2 regions of the Priestia sp. P1_B12_1 genome follow, and region 2 is predicted to be linked to the other one. Evidence: a T-box and tRNA genes for the amino acid it is inferred to sense, from the RefSeq annotation. Region 2 holds a T-box; the other holds one or more tRNA genes.

Region 1 (7,100 bases), on a different contig from region 2:
TTAATGTATTCTTCTTTCATCGTGATACGATTTAACACATCAGGTTCAAATGAATGCTGCGTACCGCCAATTTCATCGGTTTTAATCGTTGGTTTTCGGATTTCTTTTACTAGCTGCGGCTTAATGCGATACCCTCCATTAGCTATTGCAGAAGTATATTGAACAAGCTGCAGCGGCGTGTACGTATCATACTGACCAATTCCTAAATCAAGCGCCGTACCTGGAACATCGCTTCCGCCTTGGACACCTGTTGATTCGTTATCAAGGTTTATGCCTGTTGATACGCCTAAGCCGAACTGACTGTAGTAAGAACGCAGTTCGCTGAATGTATCAGGTTTAATCGGTAAAGTCATGTTTTTATGATACTGTAACCCAGCCATAGCCATTACCGTTTTAAACATAAATACGTTGGATGAATATTTTAACGCAGATGAATACGTTAAGGGTCCTAGCCCTTCAGCCTCAGCTGATTTTTTAACCGGTGTTCCTTTAATTTTTAACGGTTCATCAACGAACACTGTGTTTGGCTTAATAGCTCCTGAATCTAAGCCGGCTAAAACCGTTGCTCCTTTTACAACAGAGCCCATTGTATAAGATGTTGAAATATTTCCTAATGCAAAATCTTCTATTTTAGGCGCTCCAGTCTTCTTATCAATGGTGTATTTTTTACCTGCCATTGTTAAAATTTCTCCTGTGTGAGGATCCATCATAATAACAAAAGCACGGTCTAAAAATTGCGTTCCTTTCATTTGCTTTTTGGCTAAAAGCTGGTCGGTAATTTGTTTTTCTACCGCTTTTTGAAGCTCCATATCAATAGTTAAAACCAAATCACTGCCGCGTTCACCTTTAGACACTTGAATTGTATCAAGGAGATTTCCTTTTTTATCTGTTACATATTGGACTTTTTCTTTTTGACCGCTGAGCTGAGCTTCGTATTGCTTCTCTAAATAGCTCGTCCCAACTTGGTCATTTCGGCTATAGCCTCTTGACAAGTAATACTGTACTTTATCTTTAGGCAGTCCTTCGTTGGCAGATGATACATTTCCAAGCAAAGTGCGAAGAGTACTGTTTTCTGGGTATGAGCGATCCCAATACGTTGTTGTATCAACACCTGGAAGTTCATCTAAGTGCTCACTTACAACGGCATACTCTTCATTTGTCACACCGCTCTTAACAATTTGCGGGGTGTTAGAGTAACCTGCCTCCATTTGGCGCTTAATAGCGAGAACTTCTAAATCACTCTTTAGACTTTCTAAATCTTTTTTAGAGATGCGGTCTAACTGACGTTGATACAGTTCGTCATCAGTCATTTCACCATCTTGAACTTTTTTGCGATCAGCTTGCGTAATTTTCTGTTCCGCTTCTTTAGGGTGAAGCATAATCCAATAATCCTTCATATCGCGTTCTGTAATTTTTACCACATTTTTAGCATCTTTATTCTTTTTATTTTCCGGAATATCAATCACATTTGTGGTGTAAGGAACATCGATCATAGTGGCTAACTTTTTAGCGATGCGCAGCCTTTCTTCAGCTGTATTTCCTTGAAAACGAGTATATGTAATTGTATTTAAAGAGGTATTATCTACAATTACGCGGTTATAACGATCGTACATTTTCCCTCGAGGAACAGGCGTACTGACCGTAACGTCCTGTGTTTTTTCGACTTCTCGTTCGTAATTCTCACCGTATACAATTTGAACAAGTCCCAACCGCAAAATTAATACGGAAAATAGGGCAAATACGGTCAAGAAAAGTAAGTTCACACGAAAAGGCACGTGACTTTTTCTTCTTTTTTTCTTTTTCATACCAACACCTACACTTTATAAAACATATATACCATAACACCATAAAATCAGCTATTTAGCAAATAAATAGACACCTGGCAGGTGCCTATTTACACAACGTATTTATTCTAAAAGAAAAGCGAAGCATTTTCCATAGTACAAATGAAGGAACTCACAATACTCTAAGCTGGAGACTCTCCGTCTCCTTCATTTAATACCGGAGGAGTAACAGTCGTTTCTTTTTTGTGCAGAGGCTGTGAGATATGTCTCACACAAAAATAAATGATCGTATGCCCTGCTCCAACAATAGCTAATAAAATGGGAATACTTTTTGCTTCATCAAAAAATAGTACAGCTATTAAAAATAAAGATATGGAAGCGACGCGTCCAATATTCAGAAATACTTCTCTGACAACAATGTATTCAATTCTTTTTGAAACAACGTCTTTTGCTCGCCCAATCACATCGTACGTTAGAGAAATGAATGGAACCAACAAAATAGGATAAGCAATGGCAATACAAACAGCATATATAATTAACTTTGGATACGATAAGTTAAAGATAAGCAAAAAGACTGCTCCATAGAGAAGGAGGCCCCCTGCGAAGATAAATCGAAGGCGATTTTTTTGCTTAATAAACCTTGAGGCAACATAGTATCCTACAAACGCAACTGCTGAATTCACCAGTCCATATGTTCCTAAAGCTAGTTCACTTCCCGTCGTAATAAATACCATGACGGATACAACAAAAATGAACGTACCTTCACGCAACCCTTGAAAGAAATGAGCCTGCAATATTCGATTCCAGTCTTTATTGACTTTTCGTTCAGCCCATACTTCTTTAAATTTGTATACTCCTTCCGCTGCGCGTCTTGTAATAAAAAAACTAAGCACAACGGCACCGATAAACAATAGCAGCGATACACCAAACACAATTTTATACCCAAGTGATTCATACAAAGCGGAAATAACAAAGCCCGCTCCTAAAGGACCAATCATCCCTGCAAAAGAGTTTAAGATCCCTAAAAATCCGTTAAAAAAGTCTCTTGTATCAGGTTCTGTAATTTCAAAAGTTAGCACATTAAAAGCTAGCCAATAAAAGCCGTATCCTATACCCAGAAGTCCACCAAGCAATACTAAATACTGGGCTGCGTTAGCTCCACTGATTAATACAGCGATATAAAAAACAGCTAAAAAAGATACACCTAATCTTAAAACCACAACCCGGTCAATTCGTTTGGCCCATTTACCTGCTAAAATAAACGTAAGCGGCTGAAGCACCACTACCGCTAAATTATAAATAGCGAGATCCGAAAATTCGCCTGATTGTTTCCACAGATAAATGTTAACAAACGAATTGGAAATTGAAATAGCCAAGGCATAAAGACCGCCTATAATTAAAAGCAAAAGTAAATCTTTACTAACTTCTACATCTCCAACTACTTTTTTTAATAAAGGCATATCAAAAAACTCCTTTTCTCTTCTACACCTAGTGTGTGAAAAAGAAAAGGAGATATGTAAAAGAATTGGAAAACAAAAAAGCCAGTAAAGGTAATAATTACTTTACTGGCTCTTAAATACGTCTTCAGCTTATTTTGCAGCGTCGTAACGTTTAGCAACTTCGTCCCATTTTACAACATTAAAGAATGCTGAAATGTAATCTGGACGGCGGTTTTGGTAATTTAGGTAGTAAGCGTGCTCCCAAACGTCTAGACCAAGAATTGGCGTTTTGCCTTCCATTAATGGGCTATCTTGGTTTGGTGTGCTTGTTACTTCTAATTCGCCGTTGTTTACAACTAACCAAGCCCAGCCAGAACCGAAGCGAGTTTTAGCTGCATTTGCAAATTCTTCTTTGAATTGATCAAAGCTGCCGAATTTGCTAGCGATAGCGTCTGCTAATTCACCAGTTGGAGCACCGCCGCCGTTAGGGCAAAGGATTGTCCAAAATAATGAGTGGTTCGCATGACCGCCACCGTTATTGCGTACTGCTGTACGGATATCTTCAGGAATAGCATCTAAGTTTGAAATTAACTCTTCAATACTTTTGCTTTCTAAATCCGCTTTGCCTTCAACAGCAGCGTTTAGATTTGTAACATATGTGTTGTGATGTTTTGTGTGGTGAATATTCATTGTTTCTTTGTCGATATGTGGTTCCAGTGCATCGTATGCATAAGGTAGTTCTGGTAATTTGTAAGCCATGAATAATTCCTCCTTCAAAATATGTAAGCATTTTGGCGCAAAAGCACCATATACGTTTAGATTAGCAAATTTACCCTACTGTTTCAAATAAAAAGTTCCTAATCCATGATTTATATTTACCTAATTCCCATTCGCTATTCTTTTAAACATAAAAAAAGCTTCTTTTTCTCAAAAGAAGCTTTGAATAGACAATAGTATGGCGGAGGAAGAGGGATTCGAACCCCCGCGGGCTTTAACACCCCTGTCGGTTTTCAAGACCGATCCCTTCAGCCGGACTTGGGTATTCCTCCAACCCTATAAATGGTGGACCCTGCAGGACTCGAACCTGCGACCGGACGGTTATGAGCCGTCTGCTCTAACCAGCTGAGCTAAGGGTCCACATGGCTCCACAGGTAGGACTCGAACCTACGACCGATCGGTTAACAGCCGATAGCTCTACCACTGAGCTACTGTGGAACAATATGAATTATGTATGTCACAAACGCAAATTGGAAAATAGCGGCGGAGGGGATCGAACCCCCGACCTCACGGGTATGAACCGTACGCTCTAGCCAGCTGAGCTACACCGCCATGGCTCCACAGGTAGGACTCGAACCTACGACCGATCGGTTAACAGCCGATAGCTCTACCACTGAGCTACTGTGGAACAATATAACATTTACTAGCGACATTAAAAATTTAACATGTTTCTAGCCTAAAGTCAATATATTATTTTAAAACAGCGTATAAAAAATAGGCAATCATCAGCAGTTGAATAAATCCTTTTGAAATAGCGCCACTAAAAAAGCCAATAACCGAACCTACTCCAATTTTTACTGCGTTGCTAATTGTGGTCCGATGAACAATCAGTTCTCCTACAATCGCTCCGATAAATGGCCCTAAAATAATTCCAAATCCCGGAATGACAAACGGACCCACAAGCAGCCCAACTGTACTTCCCCAAACACCTGCTTTAGTGCCTCCGAATTTTTTCACACCAATAATATTAGCTATATAGTCTGCTAAAAAAAGTGCGACAACTAACAATCCTTGTATCACCCAAAATAACCAGCTATAGGAGCTAAAATCATAAAATAAACCGTATATAACAAATCCCAGAGCTACAAATAGCACGCTTGGGATGATGGGATAAACCAACCCAACAAACGATACAACAAAGCTAATGATAATTAATGCCCAACATAAAATAGCCATGCCCGCACCTATCCTTTTTATTATTACTATTTATCATACAATAACCACTCCCATAAAGAAAGACCTTGCACGACGAGTCCTTCCTTTATTTTACTTTCGAATACGATTTTTGAGTGTACCTCTGCAATATTAACAGCACGGTCCTCAAGCTGCCCGTAATATCCCCCAAAAACAATGACAGGGAAACCTGTACATATACGCATAAGATGTGCTTGTGACAAAACGCTCCACCGCATCATTGTAATTGGTAACGGTTTCTAAAATCTATTGTAAACCTTAAATTTTCGCTATAAAATAAGATATAACCAGAATCTTCAATAAGAGGAGGCTTTACAATGAGCATGCTGAAAAAGATGGCATGGAGTTTTACTTCCTTCAAAAAAATAAGGTCGCTTCGCTTTGAGCATACGAATAAAACAATTGGCTTTGTGCTGTTTTTAACATTTATTTCTTTGCTGCCTACATTTTTCTTTATGACTTTGACGATTGTAAATGGCTATCATATCGCTACTACAGATCTTCCGAAATCTGTTTCTTCTTTTTCTATTTCAAACTCACAGCTTACGTCAAGTCAACCTTTCACAAAAAAAGTAAATGGTACCGCTTTTATCTTAAACCCCTCACAGTCTATTGAACGGTTTCATTCCCCTGCTCATGCCATTGGTTTTTTAAAGGATGGAATTTACATCACGACTAATTCACAAACACAAACGTATTCATATGAGTTGCTAAACTGGCATCATAAAGATAAAAATGAACTGCTAAACTTGCTGCACGAACAAAAATTTTCTTTATACATACTTGTCCCTATCGCTATGCTTTTACTGTACGTATTAACATCTGGACTAAACTTCCTTTCTATTACCTGCCTTGCTTATCTTGGGAAACTGATTGGACTCATTACTAAAAAGCAGCTTCCTTTCAAGCAGCTATGGGCACTGAGCGCTTATAGTACAGTAGCCTTCACGCTGCTGTATACGCTTTTTGAAGCTTTTTCTTTGTCTCTAGCACTACATAGCTCTCTTTACTGGATAGGAACATTCTTCATTTACTTGTTGCTCGTCACAAGGGTTCCTATAAGAAAAAAAGTAAAAACTAATAAAGATGCTGGGACAAACGTATCTTAGTTGAAGGAACATCCAAACGAGGAATCTAGATTCTTGATAGAGAATCCACCTCTTTTGGATTTTTTTATTGATATGGTGAACGCAGGTTTCATGTATGCGGCTGCTTCTAGCTGGTGATTGGAGTGATGTAGTTAAGTCTCAGCCTCTTTATTTCGGTACAACTTTTCTTCTTCCCATTGCACAAGGAAGAATTTTCAACTGATACAAAACCCACAAACCTCCTGCTGTAAGCAGAATAAAGCTATAAACAAACATCAGCCTTTCAGTGTGCATCCACACTTCAAAAACAACAGGTCCCAACGCTACTCCTAAAAATCTCACCGTTCCATAAATGGATACAATAAACCCTCTTTCTTCGTCTGAAGCCGCTGAAGTAATCATCATATTAATACACGGAAGAACAAATCCTAAGCCGCCAAAGGCGACTGTCAAACAAAACATCAGCACAGGAAGCGTATAAATAATCGTTAATACTCCAAACATCAGGAATAAAAGAGTTATCCCTACTATCATTAATTTTTTCATGAGCTCTACATCTGTTTTGATGCGTTGACCCGTCCAATAAGAAACGAGCGTCATCGCACCAAGAGGAAATAAAAAAGCGGTTCCTTTAAAAAAACCGTCTATATGATACGTTTCCTCTATTAGAAAAGATAAGTAATATAAAATGCCAAATAATAAAAATAACCCCAATCCCCCCACAAAGAATAAAGGAAAAAGCGATTTTCTTTTATCATAGACAATCCCAATGGCTCTCTTTAAATATTCTTGAACAGATACTAAATCCGAGCCTGTTT
Region 2 (7,100 bases):
TAGTATCAAAAGCTAATTACGGGAAAAGAAGTTCAAATGTATGTTACTCGGCAGTAGACGATAAAGGTATGAATTTTTATGAATTTAACAACAACGCTGAACAGAATTTAATGTTAATTGAGCGGTATGAATGGGCTGATTTCTCTAGCGTTACAATTGACCATAGCATTGCAAAATCAGTATTTACATTTGTAGGTCATGGTGAAAATAGGGATATTACAATAGAGGTAAAAGGAAAGGAAGTAGAGCAAGTTATTCGTAACCACTCTTCTATGGAAGTTAACGTAGTAAAAAGACCTGTCTGGACTAAGGTATTAGGATATCGTTCACAGACAACTTGGAAAATGTTTATGGCTTCTACTGTTTACACCTTAATTCTTTTATTCATATTACATCCCTTATTACCAGCAGCTACTCATAATTTTATTATGGGACTAGCTTTACTGATTCTGTTTTTAAGCATCATAGGCTTATTTGTTGGATTAATAAAGCCAAAGTGGGTATTGCCTAAATTTAAAATCAAAACAAGAAAACGTGTATTATTTTCTTATCTATATTTAATTATTAGTTGTTTTTTTATTGCTGTAGCTTTTACAGATGGAGAATCAACTTCTACCCCTGCTTCAACTCAAGTAAGTTCTTCGCAAAACAGCGTCACTGTTTCATCTAAAAAAGATGGTGCTGATAGCAGCAAGCAAAAAGTTGAAAAGAATGATAGTGATAAAACAGCAAAAGAAGAGAAAAGACAAAAAGCTGAGGAGCAAGCAGTAAAAGAAGAAGCAAAACAAAAAGCTGAGGAGCAAGCGGCAAAAGAAGAAGCAAAACGAAAAGCTGAAGAACAAGCAGCAAAAGAAGAAGCAAAACAAAAAGCTGAAGAACAAGCAGCAAAAGAAGAAGCAAAACAAAAAGCTCAGGAGCAAGCGGCAAAAGAAGAGGCAGAACGAAAAGCTCAAGAGCAAGCGGCGAAAGAAGAAGCGGAACAAAAAGCTGAGGAGCAAGCGGCAAAAGAAGAGGCAGAACGAAAAGCTCAAGAGCAAGCGACGAAAGAAGAAGCGGAACGAAAAGCTGAGGAGCAAGCTGCAAAACAAGAAGCAGAGCGTAAAGCTCAACAACAAGCAGCTAGTCAACAGTCTACACCTAGCAGTTCTACTAGCAACAGTGGAAATTATAAGCCATTTGAAAATGATCCGAGTGATGATCAACAGTCTAATATGTCTTGTTCGGGACAAATCAAAGGTAACAAAAACTCGAAAATTTACCACGTACCTGGCGGAGCTTATTATGACAGAACTCAAGATAACATTGTTTGGTTCTGTTCAGAAGCGGATGCACAGGCAGCTGGATATAGAGAATCCCAACGATAAAAAAATATATGCAACCTTTAAAAGCTCTCCTATATGTTTCTTGGAGAGCTTTTTTCTTTATGAGAGGATTAATATAACGTATGTATCAAAGACACAGAACGAGTAAGTTTTAAAAGCAGAGAAGATATGAAAAAAGAATTCTTTGAATAAAACAACTTGGATAAGAAAGCTTAAAGTAGCGTTTTGTAAACGCGTCTGCAAATAAAGTTCCCTTGCTCATCTGATGCTGTCATATAATAGAATTAGCTATTATACTTACATTTATTAATACTTTTTCAAAAACGGTCTTAGCTCTAAGGTTTTAAACAGTTTTATAGATGGGAGTTAAAGCAAGCTTATGAACAGAGAAGAAGTACTACAAAAAATAAAGAACTTAAACATCTGGAAAAAAAGGGATCAAAGAGCTCCGCACAAACCATTGTTGATAATGTATGCCCTAGGTCAGCTGCAGTCTAAACAGCAAATTCACTTGCCGTATAGCGAGGTGAAAATTCCTTTAAAAGAGCTGCTTATGGAGTTTGGACCTTCTCGGAGTTCCTACCATCCAGAGCATCCTTTTGTTCGTTTGACAGGAGATGGAATATGGGAGCTAAGTGAAGAAGTTGATAAACGTAGCTTTACAGATAAATATTTGCTAAGCACAAATATAATGGGCGGTTTTACATCGGATGTTTATAATCTCTTTGCGAATGATCCTACGCTGCTTCAAGATGCAGCGCAATTTTTATTAAATGAGCATTTTCCGGATACGATCCATGAAGATATATTAAGAGCCGTAGGCTTGGATTTTGAAACACAGTTAAAGAGAAGAAGAGATCCAAAGTTTCGAGAGAAAATTCTTCAAGCTTACGGATATAGCTGCGCTGTTTGTGGGTTTAACGTTCGTCTTGGACATAATTTAGTTGGTGTAGAGGCCGCTCATATTAAGTGGCATCAAGCGGGAGGGCCAGATATTGAAAGTAACGGAATCGCTTTATGTTCAATGCATCATAAATTATTTGATCGAGGAGTTTTTACTTTTTCAGATCATAATGAGCTGTTGGTGGCAACTCAAGCACACGGCACAAATGGATTTGAAGAGTGGCTTATGAAGTATCATGGACAAAAGCTTAGAGATCCGATTCATCCGGCATATCAGCCGAGTGAAGATTTTCTTGGGTGGCATGTTAGAGAAGTGTTCAGGGGACCTCCTAGATATCAAGCAAGTGATATAAACTGATTTTTATAAATGATAGTTTGGTATGTTTATACTTAGGAAGTACTTTACATATAGTGGCGTCATTTAAAATACGTTAAAAATAAATTAGTATTCTGTCCAGAACCCCTCCAGTAAGTTTTCTATTCTCTGTTTCCTCCCTTTAAACTGTGTGTCTTTTCTGAAGAAAATTCATAGGATATAAGCATCTTATCTGTATTAAGAAAGGGGTTATATCGTGGAGGAAACAAAGCTTACTGGACGAATCGTTACATCTGATGATGCGGAATATGATCAGGCTAGAACAAATAATAATTTAGGTGTGCCTAAATTTCCAAGAATAATTGTATTTTGTCAGAATACAAACGATGTAGTAAATGCATTGAAGTGGGTAAAGGAAAATCATGTCCCATTTCGAATAAGAAGCGGTAGGCATAGCTATGAAAATTTTTCATTAGTAAACGCTGGATTAGTGATTGATGTCAGTGAAATGGATAGAATCAAGATCGACAGTAAAAGCATGACAGCAAAAATAGAAGCAGGAGCTAATCTAGGGAAAGTATATAATGAATTATGGAAAAAAGGAACGACTATCCCTGCAGGTACGGAAAGCAGTGTTGGTCTTGTAGGCCTTGTGCTTGGCGGAGGAATTGGGATGTTATCAAGGTTGTTTGGGCTTACCTGTGATAATTTGCTTGAAGTTGAAATGGCCATAGTAAATGAACAGAGAGAAGTTGAACTCATTAAGGCAAATAAAAATCACAACAGTAATCTCTTTTGGGCTTGTTGTGGAGGTGGGGGCGGAAACTTTGGTATTGTTACGTCTCTTACCTTTAAGGTGCAGCCTATTTCAAAGGTGTCAATCTTCTCCATTACATGGGAATGGGAAGATTTCGAAGCTGCTTTTGATGCATGGCAGCACTGGGCCACAAATACCGATAAGCGTTTAACTTCGGAGGTTGAGTTAAAATCCAAGGAAGCAAATCAGATTATCGCTCAAGGTGAATTCGTTGGTTCATCATTCAAGTTAAAGGAACTTCTGCAGCCTTTAATAGATGTTGGGTGTCCTAAAAAAGTAGTAATAAAGGAAGTTTCATATATTGAAGCTGTACAATTTTTTGACGATCCGAGCGGAAACCAACCCGCCCCTCGAAAAAGGTCAGGTTCTTTTCTTAATAAACCTTTTCCAAAAGACGCTATTTTAACAATGAAGCATTTTTTAGAAAATGCTCCAAACGAAAAATCTAGTATTTGGCACCAGTCTCTTGGGGGAGCAGTGGAGGAAGTTGCCTCTAATGAAACGGCCTTCTATTATAGAGATGCTATTATCGCACAGGAGTACCTTGCTACATGGAGTCATCCTTCAGAAGAGAGAGCAAACATTCGATGGATTGAAGAATTAAGAAATGCTTTATCAAGATATACAACTGGAGATTATGTGAACTGGCCGGACCGGTTCATCAGAGATTGGCCAACGGCGTATTATGGAGAGAATTTTAAAAAGCTTCGAGAAGTGAAGCGAGCATATGACCCGTGCAATCTATTTCATTTCCCTCAGAGCATCCCGCCTTTTATTAACTGGTTTTAAAGAGCATCTTTCAAGTCGGAGAGCCAAATAATACCCACCTTAAATGAGGTGGTTTTTTGTGTGCATTGCCTTTTCCTGAAAGCGTGAAAAAGGCAGCAAATAGTGGTAAGCAGTTATTTTATCGATAGACGACTGCATATACGGAGAAACATACACAAATTTCATAAACATTGACATTCCCTTCCAAACCGCATACAATAACTACTAATAAAAGCACACAAATTCGTTGAAGAGAATCAGTACGCTGCAAGTTTGTTCCACAGAGAGCTGGTGATAGCTGAAAGCCAGTGTTCAAGCTGCAGGGGAATATCCTCTCTGAGAAGTCAAACTGAACGATAAGTAAGTTTGAACGGTAGTCTACCGTTAAAAAGAACGCGTATGATTGTACGTTGCTGAGTGCTATTGATGACCGGATCAATAGAAGCCAGGGTGGTACCGCGGTTAAAACCCGTCCCTAGTCATAGGGACGGGTTTCTTTGTGTGCTTTTAACTTTAAAAGGAGTGGTATCACATGAAAGAAGTGAATGTAAGGGAGTCTTCGCAAGAGCGCGAACAGCGTATCCAGCAGCAGTGGCAAAAAGGAAATGTGTTTCACCAGTCGGTTGAAAATCGAGAAGGGCATCCGTCGTTTGTATTTTATGAAGGTCCTCCGACAGCAAACGGTCTTCCTCACGTAGGGCATGCGTTAGGCCGGACGATTAAAGACGTGGTGGCTCGTTATAAAACGATGACGGGGCATCAAGTGATTCGAAAAGCAGGCTGGGATACGCACGGACTGCCGGTAGAGCTCGGTGTAGAAAAGCAGCTCGGAATTTCAGGGAAGCATGATATTGAAAAATACGGCGTAGAAGCTTTTATCAACAAGTGTAAGGAAAGTGTGTTTGTGTATGAAAAGCAGTGGCGCACGTTCACGAAGCAGCTTGGCTATTGGGTTGATATGGAAGACCCTTACATCACCTTGGAGAATTCATACATTGAAAGCGTATGGAACGTGCTTGGCACGATTCATGATAAAGGACTTCTTTATAAAGGCCACCGCGTATCACCTTACTGCCCGAGCTGTCAAACATCATTAAGTTCGCATGAAGTAGCGCAAGGGTATAAAGATGTAAAAGATTTAACGGTAACGGTGAAATTTAAAGTGAAAAACCGCGATGATGAGTATTTTTTAGGCTGGACGACAACGCCTTGGACGCTTCCGTCAAACGTGGCGCTTGCGGTGCATGAAGAGATGAACTACGTTCGCGCCGAGCAAGGCGATAGCGTGTATATAGTGGCAGAAGCACTCGCAGACAAAGTGTTAAAAGGAGAGTATACGGTTTTATCTCAACATAAAGGAAATGAGTTAAAAGGGATGTCGTATGAGCCGCCGTTTAATTTTGTGAAAGTGGAAAAAGGGCACGAAGTCGTAACGGCTGATTACGTAACGGATCAAAGCGGAACAGGAGTTGTTCATTTAGCACCTGCATACGGCGAAGATGATTACAGAGTTGTAAAAGAAAACGGCTTTTCATTTGTGAACGTAGTGGATGAAAAAGGACAGTACACGTCTGAAGTGCCGCCTTTTCAAGGACGTTTCGTGAAAGACTGCGACGTTGATATCGTTCGTTATTTAGCAAATGAAGGCGTGCTGTATCATAAAGAAAAGCATGAGCACAGCTATCCGTTTTGCTGGCGATGCGACTCGCCGCTTCTTTATTACGCAAATGAAAGCTGGTTTATCCAAACGACGGCGTTGAAGGAACAGTTTTTGAAAAACAATGAAAGCGTGACGTGGTACCCGGATCATATCAAGCACGGTCGCTTTGGCAACTTTTTAGAAAATATGGTGGACTGGAACATCAGCAGAAAACGCTACTGGGGAACGCCGCTGAACGTATGGGAATGCGGTGAATGTCAGCATCAAGTAGCCCCAAAAAGCATCAAAGAGCTTCAGAAACATGCGTCACATTCCGTAGATGACAGCATTGAACTTCATAAGCCGTATGTAGATGACGTGCAGCTAACGTGTCCGGTCTGCAGCGGAGAAATGAAGCGAACGCCAGAAGTGATTGACGTTTGGTTTGACAGCGGCTCGATGCCGTTTGCGCAGTATCACTATCCGTTTGAAAACAGCGAGCTGTTTCAAAAGCAGTTTCCAGCAGACATTATCGCAGAAGGAATTGATCAAACGCGCGGCTGGTTTTACAGCTTGATGGCAGTTTCAACGCTGTTTACTGGAAAAGCGCCTTATAAGCGCGTTTTGTCTCTTGGCCACGTGTTAGATGAAAACGGTCAAAAGATGTCTAAAAGTAAAGGAAATGCGCTAGACCCTGTTGATCTTATTCATACATTTGGTGCGGATGCGCTTAGATGGGCGCTTTTAGCAGACAGTGCGCCTTGGAATCCGAAGAAATTTTCAGAGCGCGTCGTGCAAGAAGCGAAGTCAAAAGTGATTGATACACTTGTGAACGTGTACGGCTTTTACGTTCTGTACGCCAAGCTTGACGGCTATAACCCTGAGCAAACGTATGAATTGAAAAAAACAAAATTGGATAAATGGATTCTTTCACGTTTGCATAGTACGGTTAAGCGAGCAACAGCACATCTTGAAGATTACGGGTTTACAAGTGCCGCTCGTGAAATCGCGGCATTTATTGAAGAGCTAAGCAACTGGTATGTACGACGTTCTCGCAATCGTTTTTGGTCAGAAGGGATGGACGGCGAAAAAGCAGCGGCTTACGATACGCTTCATAAAGTGTTAGTCACGCTTAGTCAGCTGTTAGCGCCGTTTGTTGCGGATGATATTCATGAAAATCTGACAGGAAAAAGCGTTCATTTGGCAGACTATCCTGTGTGTGATCAAACCAAAGTGAATGAAAAGCTGGAAAAAGAAATGGCAGCGGTGCTTCAAGTGGTGGAACTAGGCCGAAGCATCCGAAATACGCATTCGTTAAAAGTAAAGCAGCCTCTG

The links. The T-box of region 2 lies ahead of ileS (isoleucine--tRNA ligase). A T-box ahead of a tRNA ligase gene usually reads a tRNA of that ligase, here a tRNA-Ile.
Region 1: it encodes a tRNA-Ile, which carries the amino acid that the T-box ahead of ileS (isoleucine--tRNA ligase) is inferred to sense. The anticodon was not compared.

What each region holds. Positions count from the first base shown of each region.
Region 1 is NZ_JBFTZR010000001.1:712,860-719,959, forward strand. It holds gene AC1D0Y_RS03720 (peptidoglycan D,D-transpeptidase FtsI family protein) at 1-1,805, opposite strand, end outside; gene AC1D0Y_RS03725 (MFS transporter) at 1,967-3,244, opposite strand; gene sodA (superoxide dismutase SodA) at 3,374-3,982, opposite strand; tRNA gene AC1D0Y_RS03735 (tRNA-Ser) at 4,180-4,272, opposite strand; tRNA gene AC1D0Y_RS03740 (tRNA-Ile) at 4,284-4,360, opposite strand; tRNA gene AC1D0Y_RS03745 (tRNA-Asn) at 4,364-4,438, opposite strand; tRNA gene AC1D0Y_RS03750 (tRNA-Met) at 4,479-4,552, opposite strand; tRNA gene AC1D0Y_RS03755 (tRNA-Asn) at 4,554-4,628, opposite strand; gene AC1D0Y_RS03760 (DUF456 domain-containing protein) at 4,691-5,176, opposite strand; gene AC1D0Y_RS03765 (hypothetical protein) at 5,203-5,397, opposite strand; gene AC1D0Y_RS03770 (DUF1189 domain-containing protein) at 5,512-6,303, shown strand; gene AC1D0Y_RS03775 (MFS transporter) at 6,451-7,100, opposite strand, start outside.
Region 2 is NZ_JBFTZR010000011.1:46,596-53,695, reverse strand. It holds gene AC1D0Y_RS24405 (sunset domain-containing protein) at 1-1,364, shown strand, start outside; gene AC1D0Y_RS24400 (phosphorothioated DNA-binding restriction endonuclease) at 1,702-2,583, shown strand; gene AC1D0Y_RS24395 (FAD-binding oxidoreductase) at 2,798-4,147, shown strand; T-box leader at 4,365-4,606, shown strand; gene ileS (isoleucine--tRNA ligase) at 4,659-7,100, shown strand, end outside.